DNA from 2 places in the [Enterobacter] lignolyticus SCF1 genome. Region 2 is predicted to be linked to the other one. Evidence: predicted binding sites of a transcription regulator. Region 2 holds the regulator's gene; the other holds the start of a gene.
What was found. The regulator PurR, encoded in region 2, represses purine synthesis genes. The targets are predictions, from matches to a motif close to CANGCAAACGTTTGCNTG.
Positions count from the first base shown of each region.

Region 1: ENTCL_RS17540 (nucleobase:cation symporter-2 family protein) is a predicted target of PurR. The motif match lies at 5,743-5,760, and genes of this name have one in related genera.

Region 1 is NC_014618.1:3,754,837-3,763,853, forward strand. It holds gene ENTCL_RS17515 (efflux transporter outer membrane subunit) at 1-1,186, shown strand, start outside; gene ENTCL_RS17520 (HlyD family secretion protein) at 1,183-2,277, shown strand; gene ENTCL_RS17525 (DUF2955 domain-containing protein) at 2,286-3,311, shown strand; gene ENTCL_RS17530 (ion channel) at 3,316-3,735, shown strand; gene ENTCL_RS17535 (OFA family MFS transporter) at 3,800-5,449, opposite strand; gene ENTCL_RS17540 (nucleobase:cation symporter-2 family protein) at 6,008-7,477, shown strand; gene ENTCL_RS17545 ((2Fe-2S)-binding protein) at 7,654-8,112, opposite strand; gene ENTCL_RS17550 (molybdopterin cofactor-binding domain-containing protein) at 8,153-9,017, opposite strand, start outside.
Region 2 is NC_014618.1:2,299,050-2,308,066, reverse strand. It holds gene nemA (alkene reductase) at 1-789, shown strand, start outside; gene gloA (lactoylglutathione lyase) at 882-1,289, shown strand; gene rnt (ribonuclease T) at 1,399-2,052, shown strand; gene ENTCL_RS10865 (Grx4 family monothiol glutaredoxin) at 2,096-2,443, opposite strand; gene ENTCL_RS10860 (C40 family peptidase) at 2,786-3,589, shown strand; gene sodB (superoxide dismutase [Fe]) at 3,727-4,308, shown strand; gene ENTCL_RS10850 (MFS transporter) at 4,352-5,518, opposite strand; gene cydH (cytochrome bd-I accessory subunit CydH) at 5,721-5,810, opposite strand; gene purR (HTH-type transcriptional repressor PurR) at 6,105-7,130, shown strand; gene punR (DNA-binding transcriptional activator PunR) at 7,147-8,058, opposite strand; gene punC (purine nucleoside transporter PunC) at 8,178-9,017, shown strand, end outside.

The DNA of each region.
Region 1 (9,017 bases), 1.5 Mb from region 2:
AGAGATTGTGCGCACCGGCCAGGTCCGCGACCATCACTCCAGCACGGCCACCAGCTATGGCGCAGGCTTCAATCTGGGATGGGAAATTGATTTCTGGGGCAAATTCCAGCGCGGCGTTGAATCCGCCGATGCGAGCTATTTCGCCACGCTTGCGCAGTACGACGACATTCAGGTGCTGATGGCCGCTCAGGTCGCGCAGCTGTACGTCAACATCCGCACGCTGGAAGCCCGGCTGAACATTACCCGCAACAACGCCGATATTCAAAAACGCAGCCTGCAAATCACCGAACGGTTATTCCTGAGCGGCAACAGCGCTGAGCTCGACGTTCAGCAGGCGAAAACCCAGTATCTGTCAACGCTCTCCAGCATCCCGCAGCTGGAAACCAGTCTGCGCCAGAGCCAGAACGCGCTGAGCGTGCTGCTGGCCAGAAAGCCGGGGCCGCTGCCGGAAATGGCAAGCAATACCGGGGTTATCCCGCAGGGGGATTTATCGCTGGTTTCCGAGGTGCCGGCCGACCTGCTGCGCCGTCGTCCCGACGTCAGGACGGCCGAGCGGCAGCTGGCGGCACAGTCGGCGCTGATAGGCGTCGCCGAAAGCGAGCTGTATCCGTCAATTTCGCTTATCGGCAGCGTCGGGATCAGCGCCCGCACCGGCAGCAGCAGTACGCTTTCGTGGGTCGCAGGCCCAACGTTTAGCTGGAACCTGCTGGATCAGGGCCGTCTCGGCAACCAGGTACTGGTGCAGGATGCCCGTTTCCTGCAGCTGCATGAACGTTACCGGGACACCGTTTTCCAGGCCGCACGGGAAGTTGACGATGCCGCTATCGCCTACGCCAACGATAAAGACGAGATTACGCTGCTTATTGAAACCGGCCAGGCGGCGACCCGTTCGCTGGAGATTGCCAATACGCAGTATCGCGAAGGGATGGCGGATTTCCAGCGCGTTCTGGATTCGCAGCGCGCCCTGTTTAACCAGCAGGAGCGTCTGGTTAACAGCCGCGGCGCAATGATGCGCGATCTGATAACCCTGTATAAAGCGCTGGGCGGCGGTTGGGAGACAGGGCGCCAGCGTCCGCTGGTAGACCGTGAAACCGAGTCGCACCTGCGTCAGCGGGATAACTGGGTTCCGCTGCTGGATACCCCACTGCCCTCTGCCACCGAGACCAAAGAAGGTAACTCGCCATGACTTCCCCCTCATCCCCGGCCGGCCAGGCCAGCCGTCGTGGAGTGACAGGCATTCTTGTCCTGATCGTGATTCTGCTCTGCTGGTATCTGGTGTCTGACCGGTTCACGCCCTACACCTCGCAGGCCAGAGTTCAGGCATTCGTGGTGCCTGTCGCCGCCGAGGTCACCGGGCAGATCCAAAAAGTGTACGTCCGCGATAACCAGCAGGTTGCCGTTGGCGATCCGCTATTCGAGCTCGATCCGGAACCGTACGATATTGCGCTGGCGCGCGCGCGTTCCGATTACGATACCGTACTGAGCTCGGTGAAAGCCAACAGCGAGGGGATTGCCGCCGCGAAGGCAGGCTATCAGGCTGCCGTTGCCGCCTACGAAAACGCGGCGAAAGACGCTGAGCGTCAGGAGCGCCTGTATCGTGAAGATCCCGGCACCATCTCGGTTCGCCGTCTCGAAATCGCCCAGGCGACCCGGGAGACCGCCCGCAGCCAGATGGCCGCCGCCGCCGCCGATGTCCGTAAAGCGACCGAGGCCGCAGGTATCGCAGGCGACAACAACTCGCAGCTGCTGAGCGCCCGCTCGGCGGTCCGCAAAGCGGAGCTGGACCGCAAGAATACTCTTATTGTCGCCAGCAACCGCGGTCTGGTGACCGATCTGCGTACCGATATTGGTGAGTTCGTCGGCGCCGGCGCGCCGGTCATGACGCTGGTGGCGATAAACGATGTCTGGATCAGCGCCGATATGACGGAGAACAACCTCGGCCACGTGAAGCCGGGCGATGAGGTGGCGATTCTGCTCGACAGCATGCCGGGCCACGTCTTTAAAGGCGAGGTCCGCAGCATCGGCTACGGCGTCAACACCTCTTCCGCGCAACCGGCGGGCGCGCTGCCCACCATCGATAATAACCGCGACTGGCTGCGTCAGGCCCAGCGTTTCCCGGTCAAAGTCGCTTTCGCAAAAGATGATTTACCCCCGCCCGACAGCCTGCGGGTGGGCGGTCAGGTGGACGTTCTTGTCTACGCCAGCGGCAGCGGCGTGCTGAACTTCTTCGGCAGCCTGTATATCCGCCTGATGAGCCTCTTCTCATATTTCTATTGAGGTTCCCGATGCATAACGCCGATCGTGCGGTACTGAGAATAGGCAGCGGGATCGCCGTGGCGGCGCTGGTCTGCTACGGCGTTGGCCTGCCGATGCCGCACCTCGGCTGTATTATGGCCTGGATAGTGCTGTGCCAGGGCAAACCGTTGCCCATCCGTAAAGGCGTTATCGTCGGTCTGGTGCTGATGGCGACGATGATTGGCGGGGTGCTGATGGTGCCGCTATTGACCCATTATCCGCTGCCGGCGCTGCTGCTGACAGGGTTACTGCTGTACCGGCTGATGCTGATGGGGCTGTCGGGGAAAGGCGCGCAGTCCATGCTGCTGATTGTCGCTATCGCCATTATCCCCATCGCCGGTCTGATTGAGCAGCCGCTGGCTATCGGTATCGCCCAGATGATGGGCGTTGGCATTATCACCGGCACGCTGGTCAACCGCCTGACGCTGGCGCTGTTTCCTCCGCAGCCCGCCGCGGCGGCGGCAGGTAAAGCCGCGCCGCCGCTGCCGGAGTCGCCGCACTATCTGGCGCTACGCGCGGTGCTTATCGTGCTGCCGGTATGGCTGCTGGCGCTAAGCAACCCGGCATTTTATATCCCGGCTATTATGAAAACCGTGATGCTGGCGCAGCAGGCTAACACGCTGTCGGTGAAAACCGCCGGCCGGGAGCTGGTGCTGTCTACGCTGATGGGCGCCCTGCTGGCGGCAGGACTGTGGTTCGGGCTCAGTATCTGGCCATCGTTGTTGATGCTGGCGCTGTGGCTGGGGCTGCTCAGCCTGTGGGTCGCACGCCGGATGATACGGCTGGCCGCCACCCGGTTCCCCCCCTCATTCTGGAGCAATGCCTGGATAACCTGCCTCATCCTGTTTGGCCCGGCCATTCAGGATAGCGCGTCAGGAAAGGATGTATGGATGGCATCAGCGATGCGCTGCTCTTTATATATCGTGGTCGCGCTTTACGGCTGGGCCTGCGTCGCGCTGCTTGAGCGCTGGCGCGCCAGCGGCCGACCCGCTGTCGATATCATCTCTGGAGATTAATACTATGTTATTGCCCTTACTGATGGGGATGCCGGTTATTCTGTGCAATATGCTGCTACAGTCGCTGGCTTCCGTCTGGAGCATACGTTTTTACATCAAACACTTTCACCACAAAGAAGGCGCGATAGCGGGCGTTCTGGCGTTGTTTGGCATTATCACCATTGTACTTTTTGGCAATCTGCTGCAAATCCTGCTGTGGGGAGTGCTTTTCTTGTGGCTGGGAGAATTCAACACGCTGAAAGAGGCGGTGTATCACTCTGGCGTTAACTTTGCCACTCTGGGTTATGGCGACATTGTGATGAGCGCGAAATGGAAACTGCTGGGCCCGCTGGAGGCCGTCAATGGCGCGCTGATGATCGGACTTTCCGGCGCCAGCATGCTGGCGGTTCTGCAGCACCATATTCGCAAGCAGCTCACGCCCTGAGCACCTGTCCAGCTTGCCGGGCGCATAAGGCCCGGCGGTAAATACAACACCTGGATAAATTCATCTACATAAAGAACTTCACCGCCTGCTGCAGCGTAGTCCCCATCCCCCACAGCAGCGGCACACCGACAGCAATCCAGCTCAGCGTCAGTAGCGGTGTTGCAGGCTTAGGATGCCAGGTAAGCAGAGCATCTTTATTGATGGTATACAGCCCTTTAGCCTGCTGCTGTTGCTCGGCGGTCATCGCGTATTTTGGCGGAATTGGCCGTACCAGTTGATTGCAGATAAAACCGATAATTAACAGTCCGGTCAGCACCAGCAGCGTAATATCGTAGATCCGCGCCGGGTCCACGCCCTGCGCCAGCTGATACTCACGCAAGTAGTTGACCAGTACCGGGCCGCTAATTCCGGCCGCCGACCATGCGGTCAGCAAGCGACCGTGGATCGCGCCAACCATTTGCGAACCGAATACATCAGCAAGATAAGCCGGGATAGTAGCGAAACCGCCGCCGTACATGGAGATGATCACGCACAGCGCGCAGACAAAGAGTGCTACGTAGCCGCCATGGTTAATCAGCGGCAGCGTGCCATAAAGTAAGGCGCCGAGGAAAAAGATCAGCGCAAAAGTCACTTTCCTGCCGCACATATCCGAAACCGAGGCCCAGAAAAAACGCCCCAGAATATTAAACAGGCTGAGCAAGCCGGTAAAACCGGCGGCCACGGTGGCGATACGCTTAAGCTGTTCACCATTTAGCGCCTGCCAGCTCAGATCCAGCGATAACAGCTTGCCGGCAAAAATCTCCTGCAACATCGGCGAGGCCATACCGAGAATACCAATCCCGGCGGTGACATTCAGCCATAGTACCAGCCACAGTAGCCAGAACTGAGGGGTCCGCCAGGCCACGCTAACGTGAACCTGAATGCCTGGGTTGCTGTTGATGACCTTTTGCGCCTTCTCGCCGCTCGGGTGCCAGCCCATCGGCGGCAGACGGTATCCGAAGGTACCGCAAAGCATAAACAACGCGTAAATTGCCGATAGTGCCAGAATGCTTTGCCAGACGCCGTTCCCCTGACCATCGGCAAAAAAGTTCATTAACCAGTTCGCGAGCGGCGCGCCCACCAGCGCCCCGCCACCGAAACCCATAATCGCCATCCCCGCGGCCATCCCGCGCTTATCGGGAAACCAGCGCAGCAGTGTTGAAACCGGTGAGATATAGCCGAGCCCAAGACCAATACCGCCAATCACGCCAGCCCCCAACCACAGCAGCCACAGCTGATGGAAATAGATAGCGATGGCCGACAGCAGCAGGCCGCCGCACCAGCACAGAGTGGCGACAAAACTTACCAGCCGCGGGCCAACTTTCTCCAGCCAGCTCCCCCACAGCGCCGCGGAACAGCCGAGAAAAACGAAAAACAGCGTGTAGGTCCAGCCGAGCATGGAGATTTTCCAGTCGCACTGACGGGTAAAGAGCTGCTGCCAGAACGAGATCTCAGGCGGACACTGCAGCGGCGCGCTGCCGCCAATCAGATGCGACATCGGCAGCCAGTAAACGGAAAAGCCATAGGCCATGCCGATACACAAATGCACCGCCAGCGCGGCAGGAGGGACCAACCAGCGGTTAAATCCAGGTTTGGCAATAATGCGGGACTTAGCAAAAAAACGACTCAACGATGAAACGGGCGGAGTCGCGATATTTTCATTAATCTGCACCATATTCCTGTCCTTATCATATTTGTTTGCCGGCTAGCGCAGCAGCCGGTGGCAGACGGTAAAGGCAAGAACGATGCCACCTGATGAAAAAACGAACAAAAATGGTGACTGAAGCGAGCAAGCTGACTACAGCAAAACCGCTGAGTACAAATCCAGACATCAACAAGAGAAAACCATCGCCGACAATGTTCTCTTTTCCCGGACAAACTTAGCGTTATGTGGGCCAGGTTAACGATGGCAAACGATTTTGATAAACCGAACTCTCAGACTGATACAGCGTATCAGATGGATGAAATCGGGAATATGGTTGCCAGTCGCCATGAATACACAGCCTGAAAATAGCCGCAAAAACCCGTGATTAATTTCACAGATACATTATCCGACAAGGATATGACTCATTTCTGGCACAGCTTACGCATAACACCGTCACCGCATAAGAAACTCCGTGCGCATATCACGCTAATGAACGTCATCAGCAGAGGGAGGCGACGGCCTTCGAATCGTAACTTCTGCCCTTTCATTTCCGACATGAACAGAAGTCGTAAAGGAGACAACTACTTCATGAAAGATTTTGCCATTCCGGACTCACACAATACGGCGTCTACCGCGCCGGTCGATGAGATCCTGCCAATTACGCAAATGATACTCTATGGATTGCAGCACGTACTGGTGATGTACGCCGGGGCAGTGGCGGTTCCGCTGGTGGTAGGCAATGCGGTAGGGCTACCTGCAGAACACATTATTTTATTAATCAGCGCTGATTTGTTTGTTTGCGGCGCCGCAACGCTCGTGCAATCGATGGGCATCAGGCAGTGGCTGGGCTGTCGGCTGCCGCTGATTCAGGGCTGTACTTTCGCCGCGCTAATCCCGATGGTGCTTATTGGCAAAGAGTACGGTATCGGCGCGATCTCCGGGGCGGTTATCGTCGCGGGCATTTTTATCCTCTGCTGCGCGCCGTGGATTAGCCGCCTGATTCGCTTCTTTCCGAAGGTGGTGATGGGCGGCATCGTCACGCTGATAGGGCTCTCTATCATGCCGGTGGCAGGCGGCTGGATTGGCGGTGGCAGCAGTGAGATGGCTGGGTTCGGCGATCTCTTCTCGCTACTGATGGCGGCTATCACCCTGGTCATCATTCTTAACCTTTATACTTTCGCAACCGGGGTTATCAAAAACACCGCAGTGCTGATCGGGCTGGTGATTGGTACCATTTTATGGAGCTTCTTTAAGCCGCTGGATTTTAACCTCGTCAACGTCACCCCGTGGCTGCACCTGCCGCAGGTGATGCAGTTCGCCCGACCGGAATTTCATATTGTTCCCGTCGCCCTGTTGTCGATGGTGATGGTGGTGGTTATGGTCGAGACCATGTCGTCAATCATGGGTACCGGCGATATCGTCGGTAAAAAGGTTGACGCCAGCATGCTGCGTAACGGCCTGAATACCTGCGGCCTGGCTACCATGGTTTGTGGCCTCTTTAACCTGTTCCCCTATGCCGCCTTTGCGCAGAACATTGGCCTTATTGGTCTGACCGGGGTACGCAGCCGCTTTGTGGTGTCGGTTTCCGGCGTCATCCTGATGCTGATGGGCGTCTTCGCTAAAATGGCGGCGCTGGTGGTGCTGATCCCGAAACCGATCCTCGGCGGCGCGGGTGTCGTAATGTTTGGTATGGTCGCCGTCTCCGGTATCCGTACGCTCGGTCAGGTCAACTATCGCAACAATAACAATGGAATGGTCGTCGGACTGACCCTTGGTCTCGGCATGATGCCGGTCCTGGTGCCCAACCTGTTTACCCAGTTTCCACCGATGATGCAGCTGTTCCTGCACAGCGGTATCACCATCGGAACCCTGACGGCGATCGTCGCCAATCTGACGCTTAACGGCAGCGTGCCGTTTCGTATTTCTCACGATGTTCCAGAACCAGACCCGGTGCCGCCGAGCGCTGCCGCTCGCAACATGGCGGTACGGACGGTGCGCATGTGGCTGCTGTTGCGCAAGGTGCAAAAAGGTCAAACCACCGCGGGTAGCCAGGAGTAATTTATGTCCATGGCGCCACGCCAGCTTTTTGCCTTGTGAATGAAACTCACTATGTGCTGAAAATTGATAAGGTACCTGTGCCGCAATCCGGGGTTGGGGATTACCCCGATTAATGTGTCACGAAGACAGGCAGGAGACGTTCCGGGGTAATAAACGCCTTACCCCGGAATCAGACATTACGATTTAATCGCGTGTTGAATGGAGTCGATAATCGGTTGGTAGCCTGTGCAACGGCACATATTGCCCTCTAACACATCCTTTATCTGCGCTTCGGTTGGGTTTGGATCTTTGGTTAGTAGCTCAGTGGCGCTAACGAGTACTCCCGGGGTACAAAACCCGCACTGCACGCCGCCCTTCTCGATAAATGCGTCCTGTAATTTTTGGGTAATCGGATTATCATTTAACCCTTCGAGAGTCACAATCTCCGCATCATCACACTGCGCGGCCAGCACCAGACAGGAACACACCGCGTTACCGTCCATCAGCACCGTACAGGCGCCGCATTCACCTATCGAACATCCCTCTTTGGTGGCGGTAAGTCGCAACGTATCGCGCACCAGATCCAACAACCGCATATTGCCTTCGACCTTCGCTTCCACCAGCTTGCCGTTCACCTTCACTTTAATTATGCTCATTGCTCTATCCTGATAGGGCGCTGCGCGCCCAACGTAATCATTAAATCCCTGATACCTGCTGCGCCTCAGCCATCATATCGCGGAACATATTGACGAATACCGGCTGCTTATAGGCCGCCGACCAGCGCTTGCCGATCGCGGCATAGATAAGCTTATCCAGCACTTCACAGGCACTGTTGATACTGTCGCTGTTCAGCGGTTTCCCCAGCAGGCACCGCTCAATATCCAGCAACCGCTGTGGCTTGCTGAACAGCGCGCCATCCACCAGCCGGCAGTAGCTCACCGTCCCGTCGTCGGCAAAATCCAGCAGCGCGCTCAGGCTTTGGCGCGTAATATTCAGCGCGTTACGCCGTCCTAACTGGTGATAGAAACCTTTCGCCTGCGGTCGCGCCGGCGGCGGCAGTATCACTTTGGTCAGCAGCTCATCAGGCTGACGCTGGGTTTTATAGCCAGAGAGTAAGAACTCGGCCAGACCAAGGGTACGCATGCCGTTAAGCGAGCACAGTTCGATACGGGCATCATAGAGAATGGCTGGCGGGATTGAGTCGCCGCAGGGAGCGGCGTTGACGATATTACCGCCGATGGTGGCGCGATTACGGATCTGATGCGAACCGACGGTATGGCAGGCCTGCACAAGCAGCGGGTAGCGTTCACGCAGCAGAGGATGATCGGTGATGCGGTTAAAGGTCATCGCCCCGCCGATGGTCACTTCATGCGTCGCGGGATCTTCGCTCACCTGCGTCAGTTCAGGCAGATGAGAAATATCTATCAGCCGCATTGCCCGGGTCTGCAAACGTCCCTGTACAATAACGTCAGTACCGCCGGCGATAGCCGTGACGCCATCATTCGCCAGCAGGGTTAGCGCCTCCTGCAGGCTTTGCGGCCGGGTCACTTCCACGTCCGTG
Region 2 (9,017 bases):
CATACCGGGCGTATTTCGCATAACAGCATCCAGCCTGGCGGCCAGGCGCCCGTTGCGCCGTCCGCGCTGAGCGCCGGTACCCGCACCTCCCTGCGCGATGAAAACGGCCATGCTATCCGCGTTGATACGTCGGTACCGCGCGCGCTGGAAACCAGGGAGATCCCGGGCATCGTGAACGACTTCCGTCAGGCGGTCATCAACGCCCGTGAGGCCGGTTTCGATCTGGTGGAGCTGCACTCCGCCCACGGCTACCTGCTGCACCAGTTCCTGTCCCCTTCCGCTAACCACCGTACCGACCAGTACGGCGGCAGCATCGAAAACCGCGCCCGCCTGGTGCTGGAAGTGGTTGATGCGGTCAGCGAAGCATGGGGCGCAGACCGCATCGGCATTCGCGTCTCGCCGATCGGTTCTTTCCAGAATACCGACAACGGCCCGAACGAAGAAGCCGACGCGCTGTACCTGATTGAGGAGCTTGGCAAGCGCGGTATCGCATACCTGCATATGTCCGAACCGGACTGGGCCGGCGGCGAACCGTATACCGACGCGTTCCGCCGTAAAGTGCGCGAGCGTTTCCACGGCGCTATCATCGGCGCAGGCGCCTATACGCTGGAGAAAGCCGAAGACCTTATCGGCAAAGGGCTGATTGACGCCGTCGCCTTTGGCCGCGCCTGGATAGCTAACCCGGACCTGGTCGCCCGTCTGAAACACAACGCAGAGCTGAACCCTCAGCGCCCGGAAAGCTTCTACGGCGGCGGCGCGGAAGGCTATACCGATTACCCAACGCTCTAATCCCTTCATTGATAGCGGCGGGCTTCCGCCGCTATACTCATCATCTTTATCTGCCATGATTCCATGACATACAACACGTTAAGGGGAAGAGAATGCGTTTACTTCACACCATGCTGCGTGTGGGCGATCTGCAACGCTCCATCGATTTTTACACCAACGTTCTGGGCATGAGCCTGCTGCGCACCAGCGAAAACCCGGAGTACAAATACTCCCTCGCCTTTGTGGGCTACGGCCCGGAAAGCGAAGAAGCCGTTATTGAGCTCACCTATAACTGGGGCGTTGATCGCTACGAGCTGGGCAGCGCGTATGGCCATATCGCCCTGAGCGTCGAGAATGCCGCAGAGGCCTGCGAGCGTATTCGCCAGAACGGCGGCAACGTCACTCGTGAAGCGGGTCCGGTGAAAGGCGGCACAACCGTTATCGCCTTTGTAGAAGACCCGGACGGTTACAAAATCGAGCTGATCGAAGAGAAAGACGCTGGCAAAGGTCTTGGCAACTGATTTTCCCGGGTGCTCAGGCACCCGTTTTTATACCCCCTGCCTTCTTACTGCAACATCAGGCAAAATTTGCCATAATGCGCGCTACTTTTTTAAGTTCTAAGAGATTCAGATGTCCGACAACGCTCAACGTAATGCTCTGTGCGACCGCTTCCGTGGTTTTTATCCTGTAGTCATTGATGTCGAAACCGCCGGCTTTAACGCCAAAACGGATGCCCTGCTTGAGGTCGCCGCCATCACGTTAAAAATGGACGAGCAAGGCTGGCTGATGCCGGATACCACACTGCATTTTCACGTCGAGCCTTTCGAAGGCGCCAACCTGATGCCGGAGGCGCTGGCCTTCAACGGCATCGACCCGTCCAACCCGCTGCGCGGCGCGGTGAGCGAATACGACGCCCTGCACGCCATTTTTAAAGCGGTACGTAAAGGGATTAAGGATCAAAACTGCAATCGCGCGATCATGGTGGCGCACAACGCCACCTTCGACCACAGCTTTGTGATGGCCGCCGCCGAACGCGCGGGGCTGAAACGCAATCCGTTCCACCCGTTTGTCACCTTTGATACCGCCGCCCTGAGCGGACTGGCGCTGGGACAAACCGTGCTGTCGAAAGCCTGCATCGCGGCCGGGATGGCCTTTGACGGCGCCCAGGCCCATTCGGCGCTGTACGACACCGAACAGACGGCGCAGCTGTTCTGCGAAATTGTTAACCGCTGGAAACGCCTCGGCGGGTGGCCGTTACCGGCCATTGACGGCGAAGAAGAGTAAAAAAAAGCGACCGGGAGGTCGCTTTTTTTTGGAGGAGAGAGGCTTACTCAGCCGCCGGAGCGTCGTCTTTATGCTTCGCCGCGGTCTCTTTAATCAGCTGCTGCAGCTCGCCGCGCTGGTACATCTCAATCATGATGTCGCAGCCGCCAACCAGCTCGCCGTCAACCCACAGCTGCGGGAAAGTCGGCCAGTTTGCGTATTTTGGCAGTTCGGCGCGAATATCCGGGTTTTGCAGAATATCCACGTAGGCAAAACGTTCGCCGCAGGCAGACAGAGCCTGGACCGCCTGAGCAGAAAAACCGCAGCTCGGCAGTTTCGGGGAACCTTTCATGTACAGCAGGATGGGGTTTTCAGCGATCTGGCGCTGAATTTTCTCAAGGGTCGTACTCATTGTCTTGCTTCCTTAAACTTCTTTTACGGCAGTAGTCAGTGATTGTAACGCCTCTGGCGACTGACGGAAAATAACATTTTGTTCACTCAAATGCATTCTACCCTTCACCGTCATAAGTTGCCTTAAAAATGTGTCTTTATCGGCCGCCGCGGCGAAAACATGAGCATTTTTTAACCTGCCCGCGCTCATTCTGATGCATTTTTTTGCAGTCGCTAACGAAACACTATTTTAGATACAAAAAGACTATTAACATTCGAGGTTTTTATGCATTAGAATCGGTGGCGTTTTTGTCAATCATACCCAGGCATGATGTATTGCCTGAATTTTACAGAGGACTGCTCAGTGGCGCGGATAAATAAAATCTCGATCACGCTCTGTGCTTTACTGTTTACATCGTTGTCTTTTACGCCATTGTCGCATGCATCAGAGCAGGCGCGCTCGTCTGCATCGCAAAAATCGCACCAGGGCAAAAGCGCAGACCGAAAAAAGAAAACCAAAACCACCGCCAAAACCAGCACCAAAAAGAAAACCAGCACTCTGAAGCAAAAAGCCCCTGCCAAAAGCAGCAAGCTCAAAACCTCCTCCAGCAAGACCACCGCTTCTCGCCACGCCCACAGCAGCGCCCTGAAAACCGCCGCGGTAAAGACGGTCCAGAAATGTACCGTGCATAAAGGCCGCAAGAAGTGCGTGACCGAGGAAGTGAAGCCATTGACGCTGGCGGACGCCCATAAGGGCCGCGTGCAGAAAGCGCAGAAAACCGCGATGAACAAACTGATGAACCAGATAGGCAAACCGTATCGCTGGGGCGGCACATCGCCACGTACCGGTTTTGACTGCAGCGGTCTGGTCTATTACGCCTATAAGGATCTGGTGAAGTTCCATATCCCGCGTACGGCTAACGAGATGTACCACCTGCGCGACGCGCGCTCCATCGATCGCAGCGAGCTGGAAAGCGGCGATTTGGTCTTCTTCCGCACCCGCGGTCGCGGTACGGCTGACCACGTTGGCGTTTATGTCGGTAACGGCAAGTTTATCCAGTCGCCGCGCTCCGGCCAGGATATCCAGATAACGTCGCTCAGCGAAGATTACTGGATTCGCCACTACGTTGGCGCCCGCCGCGTGATGACGCCTAAAACGATCCGCTGATCCCTGCCCTGTCGAATTAACGACAGGGTAACTTCTTCTTTTGCCACTCCTGTTAATTTGTTACCCTAACACTACTTAATACAAGGTTTTTTCATACAACCTCATTAAGGTTATTAACAATAAAAAGGAGTGAAGCAATGTCATTTGAATTACCTGCATTACCGTATGCAAAAGACGCCCTGGCACCGCATATTTCTGCCGAGACGCTGGAGTATCACTACGGTAAGCACCATCAGACCTACGTCACTAACCTGAACAACCTGGTAAAAGGCACCGCGTTCGAAGGTAAAACCCTGGAAGAGATCGTGCGTACCTCCGAGGGTGGCGTATTCAACAACGCCGCGCAGGTGTGGAACCACACCTTCTACTGGCACTGCCTGGCGCCAAACGCCGGCGGCGAACCGACCGGCGCTGTTGCTGCCGCAATCGACGCCGCTTTCGGCAGCTTTGCTGAGTTCAAAGCGAAATTTACCGACGCCGCTATCAAAAACTTCGGCTCTGGCTGGACCTGGCTGGTAAAAGGCGCGGACGGCAAACTGGCTATCGTATCGACCTCTAACGCGGGCACTCCGCTGACGACCGATGCAAAACCGCTGCTGACCGTTGATGTGTGGGAACACGCTTACTACATTGACTACCGTAACGCCCGCCCGAACTACCTCGAGCACTTCTGGGCGCTGGTAAACTGGGAATTTGTCGCGAAAAACCTGGCGGCCTAATTTCTGTGCCCGGCAGCCAGGCTGCCGGGCAGATTTGCGAAGGTTACTGACTGACGCAGACCTCTTCCGGCTGGCGACGCCCGCCGAGCAGCACAACCACCAGCGCCAGAGCGGCAATTATCGCCCCCATCACCGGGACAAAGCTGTAGCCGAGCCCGCCTGAAATCACCGCACCACCGGCAGCCGCCCCCAGCGCATTGCCAAGGTTAAACGCGCCGATGTTCACCGATGAAGACAGCCCCGGGGCTTCGCTTGCAACGCGCATCACCCGCATCTGCAGCGGCGGTACAACCGCAAACGTCGCCGCGCCCCAGATAACCATGCTGACGGCTGCGCCGATTTCGCTACGCGCCAGCCACGGAATCGCCACCATGATAACCATCAACAGCAGCAGGAACCCTTTCAGCGTCGCGGTGACGGAGCGGTCGGCCAGTTTGCCGCCAAGATAGTTGCCAAGCGAGAAGCCCACGCCGATCAGCACCAGCATCGCGGTCACGAAGAGCGATGACGCCGAGGTTATGGTATGCAGCACCGGCGCAATATAGGTATACAGCGTAAACATCGCTCCGGCGCCCAGCACGGTGGTCAGCAGCGCGGAAAGCACCTGCGGGCGCACCAGAACCGAAAGCTCACGCTTCACGTCCGGGCGTTCGCCGCTTGCGCCTTTCGGCAGCGACAGCCACAGGCTCAGCATCGACACCAGCCCAAGACCGGCGGTGGCAAGGAACGACATACGCCAGCCGATGGCCTCGCCCAGCCAGGTTGCCGCCGGAACCCCGCCGATATTGGCGATGGTCAACCCCATAAACATAGTGGCGACGGCGCTGGCCTGTTTGTGCTTCGGCACCACGCTTGCCGCAACCACCGAGCCGAGCCCGAAGAAGGCGCCGTGGTTAAGGCTGGTGATAATGCGCGAAATCATCAGCGTCGTGTAATCCGGCGCCAGCGAAGAGAGCACGTTGCCAAGGGTAAAAATACCCATCAGAAAGATCAGCGCATTGCGGCGCGCGCGGTGGGAAAGCAGCAGCGTCATCAGCGGCGCGCCGACCATGACGCCGATTGCGTAGGCGCTGATGAGCATCCCGGCGGCAGGGATAGAAACATCCACGCCTTTCGCGATCACCGGCAGCAGCCCCATCGGCGAAAACTCAGTGGTGCCGATACCAAACGCGCCTATCGCGAGGGCCAGCAGGGGGAAATTGATTTTCATTGAATGACTCCACCAGGCCATCATGTATTGATGGCGCGACTTCAGAAGGCCAAAGCATGACATCAATCACAAAAAAACAGAAGTGAACGAAATGACAAAAGATTTTTGCAAAATTGTTAATAATGACGGGTCGAATTTTGTTGCGCAAACAGCGGGAGGAGTGGCCAGAATAATGAGGGAGATGGCTCTCCCTCACCGTTAATCAATGCAGGGCAGCCGTCAGACCGGTGGCAACAATAAGCCCCAGGACAATAATGGTCGTAACCAGCGAAAACTTCAGGTCGGTACTCATCAATTTTTCTCCTTATAATCCCCACACCAAAAGTGAGCTTGCTCATTTTTGCACAGTTATGCACAAAAATCTTCCTGGATTTAATCTGATAGCGATATTTCTCTTCCCCTTTGTCTCAGAATCAGACAAAATTCCACGCTAATTTAAAAGCGTACCGGCCATTGACCCCCTCCCGTCGTCCAGAGTCGTTTCCCCGGCGTACAGCAACCTGAAAATGTTGTGGGCAAGGTGTGTAAAGGCAAACGATTACGTGTCGATGATCAGGTGTCAGGAAAGGGTCTGGAGTGAGATCGAATGGCAACAATTAAAGATGTCGCGAAACGCGCAAACGTTTCCACTACAACTGTTTCACATGTAATTAACAAAACCCGTTTTGTGGCGGAAGAGACTCGCAACGCGGTCTGGGCGGCCATTAAAGAGCTGCACTACTCCCCCAGCGCCGTTGCTCGCAGTCTGAAGGTTAACCACACCAAATCTATCGGTCTGCTGGCCACCAGCAGCGAAGCGGCCTACTTCGCTGAAATTATTGAATCTGTTGAGAAAAGCTGCTTCCAGAAAGGCTATACCCTGATCCTCGGCAACGCCTGGAACAACCTGGAAAAACAGCGCGCCTATCTGTCGATGATGGCGCAAAAGCGCGTCGACGGCCTGCTGGTCATGTGCTCTGAATATCCACAGCCGGTGCTCGATATGCTCGAAGAGTATCGCCATATTCCAATGGTGGTGATGGACTGGGGCGAAGCGAAAGCAGACTTTACCGACTCGGTGGTTGATAACGCCTTCCAGGGCGGGTATCTGGCGGGCCGCTATCTGATTGAGCGCGGCCATCGCGAAATCGGCGCGATCCCGGGGCCGATGGAGCGCAACACCGGCGCCGGACGGCTTGCCGGCTTTATGAAATCCATGGAAGAAGCGCAGATCAAGGTGCCGGAGAACTGGATTGTGCAGGGCGATTTCGAGCCGGAATCCGGCTACCGCGCGATGCAGCAGATTCTCGGTCAGCCTCACCGCCCTACCGCCGTATTCTGCGGCGGCGATATTATGGCGATGGGCGCGCTTTGCGCAGCTGACGAGATGGGGCTGCGCGTACCGCAGGACATTTCCGTCATCGGCTACGACAACGTGCGCAACGCCCGCTACTTTACGCCGGCGTTGACCACTATCCACCAGCCGAAGGACTCGCTGGGCGAAGCGGCGTTTAATATGCTGCTCGACCGTATCGTCAACAAGCGTGAAGAGTCGCAGTCCATTGAGATGCACCCGCGCCTTATCGAGCGACGCTCGGTGGCGGACGGTCCGTTCCGCGACTATCGCCGTTAATCCCGCCGGGAGCCGGTTACTCCGGCTCCCGCAGCCACTCCCGATTCAGCGTTTCGCTGTCGCCCAGATAGTCCAGCAGCCAGGTCAGCGCCGGCGACATGTCGTTTTGTTGCCATGTCAGGCAGCATGCCGCATCCGGGAACGGGTTCTCCAGCGCCAGCGCGACCCACTCGCCGCTCGCCAGCCACGGACGCGCGAAATGCGACGGCACCATCCCAACACACAGCCCGGCAGAGATGCAGGTAGCGGACGACTCCCAGTCCGGCACCACCACCCGTTTCTGGTTATCAAGCAGCCAGGTAATGCGCTTGGGCAGCGAGCGCGAGGTATCTTCCCGCACCAGCGACGGCCAGTTGCGCAACACGTCGTCGCTGAGCGGCCCCGGCATGCCCGCCAGCGGATGATGGCTGGCAACCACGCAGTCCCAGCTCAGCATGCCCATATCGCGAAACGCATAGCGTCCGCCGACGGGGATGGCTTTTGTCGCGCCGATAGCCAGCTCCACGCGCCCATCCGACAGCGCGTCCCAGACGCCGTTAAAGACCTCCTGGGAAACGAGCAGCTCGACGTCGTTAAAATGGCGGTAGAAGTCGACAATCATCTGCCGGGTGCGCTCCGGGCGAACAATATTATCGACGGCGATAGCCAGCTGGCCGCGCCAGCCGTTGGCAATCTGCTGACACTGCTGGCGGGTGATCTGCATTTTTTTGATAACAGAGCGCCCTTCTTTTAAAAACCACGCCCCGGCGGGCGTCAGTTCGACGTCACGGTGACGACGTTCAAACAGCGGCACCGCCAGCCACTCCTCCAGCTGCCGCACCGTGTAGCTCACCGCCGAGGGTACCCGGTGCAGCTCCTGGGCGGCAGCGCTAAAGCTGCCGTTACGAGCAACCGCGTCAACCACTTCAAGCGAATATTCTGACCACATAATCTGCCTGCAAAATTTTTGAACCCATTCGACAAATATTAACGTTTCACAAGCCAGGATGCACTCCCTACACTCTGCGGCACTGAACTGAACACCTGCAACGAGAATGAGAAATGACGATGCAACCTGGTAAAGGATTTTTATGCTGGCTGGCAGGCTTAAGCGTGCTGGGTTTTTTAGCCACTGACATGTATCTCCCGGCGTTTGCCGCCATCCAGGCGGACCTGAACACGTCGGCCGCCGCCGTGAGCGCAAGCCTGAGCCTGTTCCTGGCGGGCTTTGCCTTTGCACAACTGCTCTGGGGGCCGCTGTCCGACCGCTATGGCCGTAAGCCGATTCTGCTGGCGGGCTTAGGGATTTTCGCCCTGGGGACGCTGGGTATGCTGTGGGTACACAACGCGACCGCCCTGCTGGCCCTGCGCTTTATTCAGGCCGTCGGCGTCTGCGCCGCAGCGGTCACCTGGCAGGCGATGGTGACGGACTACTATCCGGCGCACCGCACCAACCGCATTTTCGCCACCATTATGCCGCTGGTGGGGCTGTCACCGGCGCTGGCGCCGCTGCTCGGCAGCTGGCTGCTGCACCATTTTGACTGGCAGGCTATTTTCGCCACGCTGTTCGTCATCACCCTGGTGCTGATGATCCCCGCGCTGCGCCTGAAGCCGCCGGTAAAAAAACAGGAAAAAACGGAAAATCGCCTCACCTTTATGACGCTGCTGCGCTCCCGCGACTATCGCGGTAATGTGCTGATATACGCCGCCTGCTCCGCCAGCTTCTTCGCCTGGCTTACCGGCTCGCCGTTTATCCTCAACGCGATGGGCTATGGCCCAACGGTCATCGGCCTGAGCTATGTGCCGCAGACGATCGCTTTCCTTATCGGCGGTTACGGCTGCCGGGCCGCGCTGCAAAAATGGCAGGGACAGCAGCTGCTGCCGTGGCTGCTTGGCGCCTTCGCGGTC